Regions from separate parts of the Priestia megaterium genome, predicted to be linked through region 2. Evidence: a T-box and tRNA genes for the amino acid it is inferred to sense, from the RefSeq annotation. Region 2 holds a T-box; the other holds one or more tRNA genes.

Region 1 (3,402 bases), 620 kb from region 2:
CATGCTGATCCGCGATTACTAGCGATTCCAGCTTCATGTAGGCGAGTTGCAGCCTACAATCCGAACTGAGAATGGTTTTATGGGATTGGCTTGACCTCGCGGTCTTGCAGCCCTTTGTACCATCCATTGTAGCACGTGTGTAGCCCAGGTCATAAGGGGCATGATGATTTGACGTCATCCCCACCTTCCTCCGGTTTGTCACCGGCAGTCACCTTAGAGTGCCCAACTAAATGCTGGCAACTAAGATCAAGGGTTGCGCTCGTTGCGGGACTTAACCCAACATCTCACGACACGAGCTGACGACAACCATGCACCACCTGTCACTCTGTCCCCCGAAGGGGAACGCTCTATCTCTAGAGTTGTCAGAGGATGTCAAGACCTGGTAAGGTTCTTCGCGTTGCTTCGAATTAAACCACATGCTCCACCGCTTGTGCGGGCCCCCGTCAATTCCTTTGAGTTTCAGTCTTGCGACCGTACTCCCCAGGCGGAGTGCTTAATGCGTTAGCTGCAGCACTAAAGGGCGGAAACCCTCTAACACTTAGCACTCATCGTTTACGGCGTGGACTACCAGGGTATCTAATCCTGTTTGCTCCCCACGCTTTCGCGCCTCAGCGTCAGTTACAGACCAAAAAGCCGCCTTCGCCACTGGTGTTCCTCCACATCTCTACGCATTTCACCGCTACACGTGGAATTCCGCTTTTCTCTTCTGCACTCAAGTTCCCCAGTTTCCAATGACCCTCCACGGTTGAGCCGTGGGCTTTCACATCAGACTTAAGAAACCGCCTGCGCGCGCTTTACGCCCAATAATTCCGGATAACGCTTGCCACCTACGTATTACCGCGGCTGCTGGCACGTAGTTAGCCGTGGCTTTCTGGTTAGGTACCGTCAAGGTACGAGCAGTTACTCTCGTACTTGTTCTTCCCTAACAACAGAGTTTTACGACCCGAAAGCCTTCATCACTCACGCGGCGTTGCTCCGTCAGACTTTCGTCCATTGCGGAAGATTCCCTACTGCTGCCTCCCGTAGGAGTCTGGGCCGTGTCTCAGTCCCAGTGTGGCCGATCACCCTCTCAGGTCGGCTATGCATCGTTGCCTTGGTGAGCCGTTACCTCACCAACTAGCTAATGCACCGCGGGCCCATCTGTAAGTGATAGCCGAAACCATCTTTCAATCATCTCCCATGAAGGAGAAGATCCTATCCGGTATTAGCTTCGGTTTCCCGAAGTTATCCCAGTCTTACAGGCAGGTTGCCCACGTGTTACTCACCCGTCCGCCGCTAACGTCATAGAAGCAAGCTTCTAATCAGTTCGCTCGACTTGCATGTATTAGGCACGCCGCCAGCGTTCATCCTGAGCCAGGATCAAACTCTCCGAAGAAATGTTTGACTTGCTCATTTAAAAAATAAAAATTAACGTTGACGTTTGTCGCTTTGTTCAGTTTTCAAAGTTCAATATATTTGGAGCGGGTGATGAGAATCGAACTCACGACATCAGCTTGGAAGGCTGAGGTTTTACCACTAAACTACACCCGCAATATGGCGCGCCCGAGAGGAGTCGAACCCCTAACCTTTTGATCCGTAGTCAAACGCTCTATCCAATTGAGCTACGGGCGCTTCTTATGATGTTTACCGCCGTTGTTTTGGCGACTTTATTATAATATCATTTCTATTTTCTTATGTCAATACTTTTTTAAAAAGTTTTTTTGGTGCGGCCGAGAGGACTTGAACCTCCACGGGGTCGCCCCCACTAGGCCCTCAACCTAGCGCGTCTGCCATTCCGCCACGACCGCTAAATACATAAAATGAATAAGATGCGGGTGAAGGGACTTGAACCCCCACGTCGTAAAGACACTAGATCCTAAGTCTAGCGCGTCTGCCAATTCCGCCACACCCGCAAGAAATGAAAATGAGCCATGAAGGACTCGAACCTTCGACCCTCTGATTAAAAGTCAGATGCTCTACCAACTGAGCTAATGGCTCTTTATGGCTGGGCTAGCTGGATTCGAACCAACGCATGACGGAATCAAAATCCGTTGCCTTACCGCTTGGCGATAGCCCAATAATTTAAAATGGCGGTCCCGACGGGAATCGAACCCGCGATCTCCTGCGTGACAGGCAGGCATGTTAACCGCTACACCACGGGACCATCCAAAATTATGTATGAAACAGTCAAAATGGTGGAGGATGACGGGATCGAACCGCCGACCCCCTGCTTGTAAGGCAGGTGCTCTCCCAGCTGAGCTAATCCTCCACAGGATATGTAAATAAAAATCAATGGTGACCCGTACGGGATTCGAACCCGTGTTACCGCCGTGAAAGGGCGGTGTCTTAACCGCTTGACCAACGGGCCATTATAAAATGGCGGAGAAGGAGGGATTTGAACCCTCGCGCCGCTTACACGACCTACACCCTTAGCAGGGGCGCCTCTTCAGCCACTTGAGTACTTCTCCATATGGCTCCACAGGTAGGACTCGAACCTACGACCGATCGGTTAACAGCCGATAGCTCTACCACTGAGCTACTGTGGAATAATATTTATCAGACTTCTTACATTGTAATCGACATTATATGTAATGTCAATAAGTTTTTGTAATTTCTTTGCCGTTTATTTGAGACGGCTTTATTAATTTACCATAATGAATCTATTTTAGTCAAGCATCTTCTACATTTTTTTTAATTTACCTTTACACTTCCCACAAACATATTTAACTGTGTTCACTTTTCTTTTTCGAACATATTTTTGATCACACTGCATACATACATATATGTGCTCTTTTTTCTTTCCATCACTTTCTTTTTTCAATGCCTGACAAAATCGAGGTGCATCTACTTCTTTCATTAACCTTTTAAAGTCTTGATCTCCATGCTTATACCCTTTCCCCTCAATATGCAAATGATAGTGACAGAGCTCATGTTTAATAATTTCTACTATTTCTTGTGTGCCATATTGTTCAAAGTATTTGTAGTTTACTTCTATATTAGATGTACGTAACAAATACCTTCCGCCTGTCGTACGTAACCGAGAATTAAAAGTGGCTTCATGACGAAATGGTTTGTGAAACAGCTTCAATGAAATTTCTTCTACAAGTATTTGTAAATCCTTATCATTCATCTTACATACTCCTCTACTGTATGAAATCACCTGACTAGCTCTTGGGGCATACACTTCATTACATACTCACTATTCACCTTATCATAAATGAAAAGGAGTGATTGTCCTTATGCCAATGTGGCTACAAAAACAAATGAGGCGCGCTTATTCTGAAAAAGACCGTGCACAAATAAAATTGCTCAACCAATGTTGGTTTTTTTATCAAAAAAATAATTCCGCTTCTTAAATCACTTCTTTTTACAAATAAAATTGCCTTTTCAGAAAATCTGAAAAGGCAATTTTATTATTGATGG
Region 2 (3,402 bases):
TATATACCTGTAAAAATGTAAGCGTTTTCTAATTATATGACTTCTTGGGGGGCTAGAATATGCTTAGTATGATTGGATTAATTGGAGGATTATTGCTGCTCATTGTATTAACGATGAGAGGCATGAATTTATTTATAGCAGGTCCGCTTAGTGCTTTAGTTGTTGCGTTAACAAGCGGAATGCCTTTATTTCCACAGCTGGTGAAAGAAGGAGAAGCAAATTTTGTTGGGAATTATATGTCTGGTTTCACAGGATTTATTGCTTCTTGGTATTTAATGTTTCTATTGGGCGCCGTTTTTGGAAAAGTGATGGAAGACAGCGGGGCCGCTGATAGTGTTTCTCGCTGGATTGTCAGTAAACTAGGAATGAAAAGAGCAGTGTTGGCGATTGTACTTGCCTGTGCGGTCTTAACATATGGAGGAGTCAGTCTGTTTGTAGTAGCATTCTCTGTCTATCCAATGGCTTTAAGCTTATTCAAACAAGCTGATTTGCCGAGGCGGTTTATCCCTGCTGCTTTAGCATTCGGTTCCGTTACGTTTACGATGACCTCGGCTGGATCGCCTGAAATCCAAAACTGGATTCCAATTGAATATTTAAAGACTAGTCCGTATGCAGGATGGGAAGTTAGTTTAGTTGTAGCGGTAGTGATGGCTGTATTCGGCTACTGGTGGTTAAAGCGCTTGATTTCAAAAGCAGTTAAAAATGGAGAGCGTTTTATATCACGCGAGAAAGATCCAGCAGTAACGGAAAATCAGTCTCTTCCTAATCCGTTATTAAGTTTGCTTCCGCTTGTGGTCGTGCTCATTATTTCTTTTGCACTTCATAAGCCGCTTCAGCAATCTGCGTTGATTGTCGCACTTTTAAGCGGTATCATTGTCACATACATTGTGAACCGAAAACACTTTAAAGGATTTTGGAATGCAGCATCAGAAGGGACGCTTGGAGCGTTAATTGCAATTGGGAATACAGCTGCTGTCGTAGGTTTTGGAGGGGTTGCTAAGGCTGTTCCCGCGTTTGGAGTGGCTGTAGATGCCATGACGCATATTCCAGGCAGTCCGTTGATAGGGGGAGCTATTGCGGTGAGTGTTATCGCGGGGATGACAGGTTCGGCTTCAGGAGGTCAGGCGATTGCTTTGCCAATTTTAGCCCCTCACTATCTAGATGCTGGTGTAAATCCAGAAGCTCTCCACCGTGTAGTAGCTATATCTTCTGGCGTATTAGATTCCTTGCCTCATAATGGTTATGTCGTCACCACAATTAATTCTATTTGTGGAGAAACTCATAAAGATGCGTATGGATCAGTTGCAGCGATGACGGTAATTGTTCCGCTTGTTGGTCTCGTACTTGCGATTATCCTGTTTTCTTTTGGATTTGGTATTTAATAATAGCTGTTAAAGAAAGTAGAGGCGGGGACAAAAGTATTTTAGCTGAAGGAAGATCCGAACGATAAATCGTTCGGATCTTTTCATTATTATGGTGAACTCGGCTTTTATGTGTTTAGTTGCTTTAAGCTGTTGATTGGAGCGCAAGATGAAGCCTTGCACGGAAATGAACAGTTTTGTAGCAAGGAGTCCAGATATCCTATTTATTCAGCTTTAGATAGGATTAACTTAGTTATGTCTAAATCTCTTTGTTTGGCGTTGTATGTATGTTTTTGGGAGAAGTTGTTCATATATAAGAATGAAAGAGGGGATTTAGCAACAAAGCAGTGAGGCAGTGTAGAAACTTTTACAAAATCCGTTGAACAACTTGCAGTTTGCGAACATATTATTTACAATACAAGGTAGTATGATGTAAAAACTATGATAAGGAATAGTAGTGAACGAAGCGAGCTAAGAGAGCTGACGGGTGGTGCGAGTCAGCAAACGGGCGTTCATGAACTCACCTTGGAGTTGTAAATGTGAAGTAAAGTAACATTTACCGTCTATCCGCGTTAAGGAAAATGAGTGAGTACATAATTGTGCTAATTTGGGTGGTACCGCGGGAAGTTTATTCAACCTCTCGTCCCTTTGTTTGAGGGATGAGGGGTTTTTTAGTTTAATTAAATACAGCTGGAGCGTACAAGGAGGATTATGTATGGCTTTTAATCATGAAAAGATCGAACAAAAATGGCAAAAAGTTTGGGAAGAAAATAAAACATTTAGAACAACAGAAGATGAAGGAAAGCGTAAGTTTTACGCATTAGATATGTTCCCTTATCCATCTGGGGCGGGTTTACACGTTGGGCATCCAGAAGGTTATACAGCAACGGACATTTTATCTCGTATGAAGCGTATGCAAGGATACAATGTACTTCATCCAATGGGATGGGATGCATTCGGACTACCTGCTGAGCAGTATGCATTAGATACAGGAAACGATCCGGCTGAGTTCACTGAACTTAACATTAATAATTTCCGTCGTCAAATCAAATCGTTAGGTTTCTCTTACGATTGGGAGCGTGAAATTAATACAACTGATCCTAACTACTACAAATGGACGCAGTGGATTTTCTTACAGTTATATAAAAAAGGCTTAGCTTATGTGGATGAAGTAGCTGTTAACTGGTGTCCTGCGTTGGGAACAGTACTTGCAAACGAAGAAGTTATAGATGGCAAAAGTGAGCGCGGTGGGCATCCGGTTGAGCGTCGTCCAATGAAGCAGTGGATGCTTAAGATCACAGCTTATGCAGATCGTTTACTAGAAGATTTAGATGATCTTGATTGGCCAGAAAGTATTAAAGAAATGCAGCGAAACTGGATTGGCCGCTCTGAAGGAGCTCACGTTCACTTCACAATTGATGGATATGACGAAACATTTACTGTGTTCACAACGCGTCCTGATACGCTGTTTGGGGCAACGTATGCCGTTTTAGCACCTGAACATCCGTTTGTGGATAAAATTACGACAGCCGAACAAAAAGAAGCGGTAGAAGCGTATTTAGATCAAATTAAAAGCAAAAGCGATTTAGAGCGTACAGACTTAGCTAAAGACAAAACGGGCGTATTCACAGGTGCTTATGCAATTAACCCTGTAAACGGTGAGAGAATGCCAATTTGGATTGCTGACTATGTTCTAATGAGCTATGGTACAGGTGCAATTATGGCTGTTCCTGCTCATGATGAGCGTGATTATGAGTTTGCTGTTAAATTTGAACTGCCGATTAAAGAAGTAGTAGCGGGTGGAGACGTTTCAAAAGAAGCTTATACAGGCGACGGCGAGCACGTTAATTCAGACTTCTTAAATGGTCTAGATAAAGAAGAAGCAATTTCAAATATGATTCAGTGGCTTCAAGCAAATGAAAAAGGTGAAAAACAAGTAACATACCGTCTGCGTGACTGGTTATTCAGCCGTCAGCGCTACTGGGGTGAACCGATTCCTGTTATTCACTGGGAAGATGGCACAACAACTGCAGTTCCTGAA

The links. A T-box is a leader RNA that pairs with one kind of tRNA and senses whether it is charged. The one in region 2 lies ahead of leuS (leucine--tRNA ligase), so its partner is inferred to be a tRNA-Leu.
Region 1: it encodes a tRNA-Leu, which carries the amino acid that the T-box ahead of leuS (leucine--tRNA ligase) is inferred to sense. The anticodon was not compared.

The regions. Positions count from the first base shown of each region.
Region 1 is NZ_CP023317.1:197,795-201,196, reverse strand. Features, by position in the region: rRNA gene CEQ83_RS01160 (16S ribosomal RNA) at 1-1,375, opposite strand, end outside; tRNA gene CEQ83_RS01155 (tRNA-Gly) at 1,457-1,530, opposite strand; tRNA gene CEQ83_RS01150 (tRNA-Arg) at 1,535-1,611, opposite strand; tRNA gene CEQ83_RS01145 (tRNA-Leu) at 1,702-1,787, opposite strand; tRNA gene CEQ83_RS01140 (tRNA-Leu) at 1,810-1,892, opposite strand; tRNA gene CEQ83_RS01135 (tRNA-Lys) at 1,905-1,977, opposite strand; tRNA gene CEQ83_RS01130 (tRNA-Gln) at 1,982-2,056, opposite strand; tRNA gene CEQ83_RS01125 (tRNA-Asp) at 2,068-2,143, opposite strand; tRNA gene CEQ83_RS01120 (tRNA-Val) at 2,173-2,248, opposite strand; tRNA gene CEQ83_RS01115 (tRNA-Glu) at 2,273-2,347, opposite strand; tRNA gene CEQ83_RS01110 (tRNA-Ser) at 2,357-2,447, opposite strand; tRNA gene CEQ83_RS01105 (tRNA-Asn) at 2,451-2,525, opposite strand; gene CEQ83_RS01100 (SprT family protein) at 2,660-3,109, opposite strand; gene cmpA (cortex morphogenetic protein CmpA) at 3,219-3,335, shown strand; gene CEQ83_RS01090 (Tex family protein) at 3,393-3,402, opposite strand, start outside.
Region 2 is NZ_CP023317.1:4,607,021-4,610,422, reverse strand. Features, by position in the region: gene CEQ83_RS23555 (GntP family permease) at 60-1,382, shown strand; T-box leader at 1,794-2,012, shown strand; gene leuS (leucine--tRNA ligase) at 2,077-3,402, shown strand, end outside.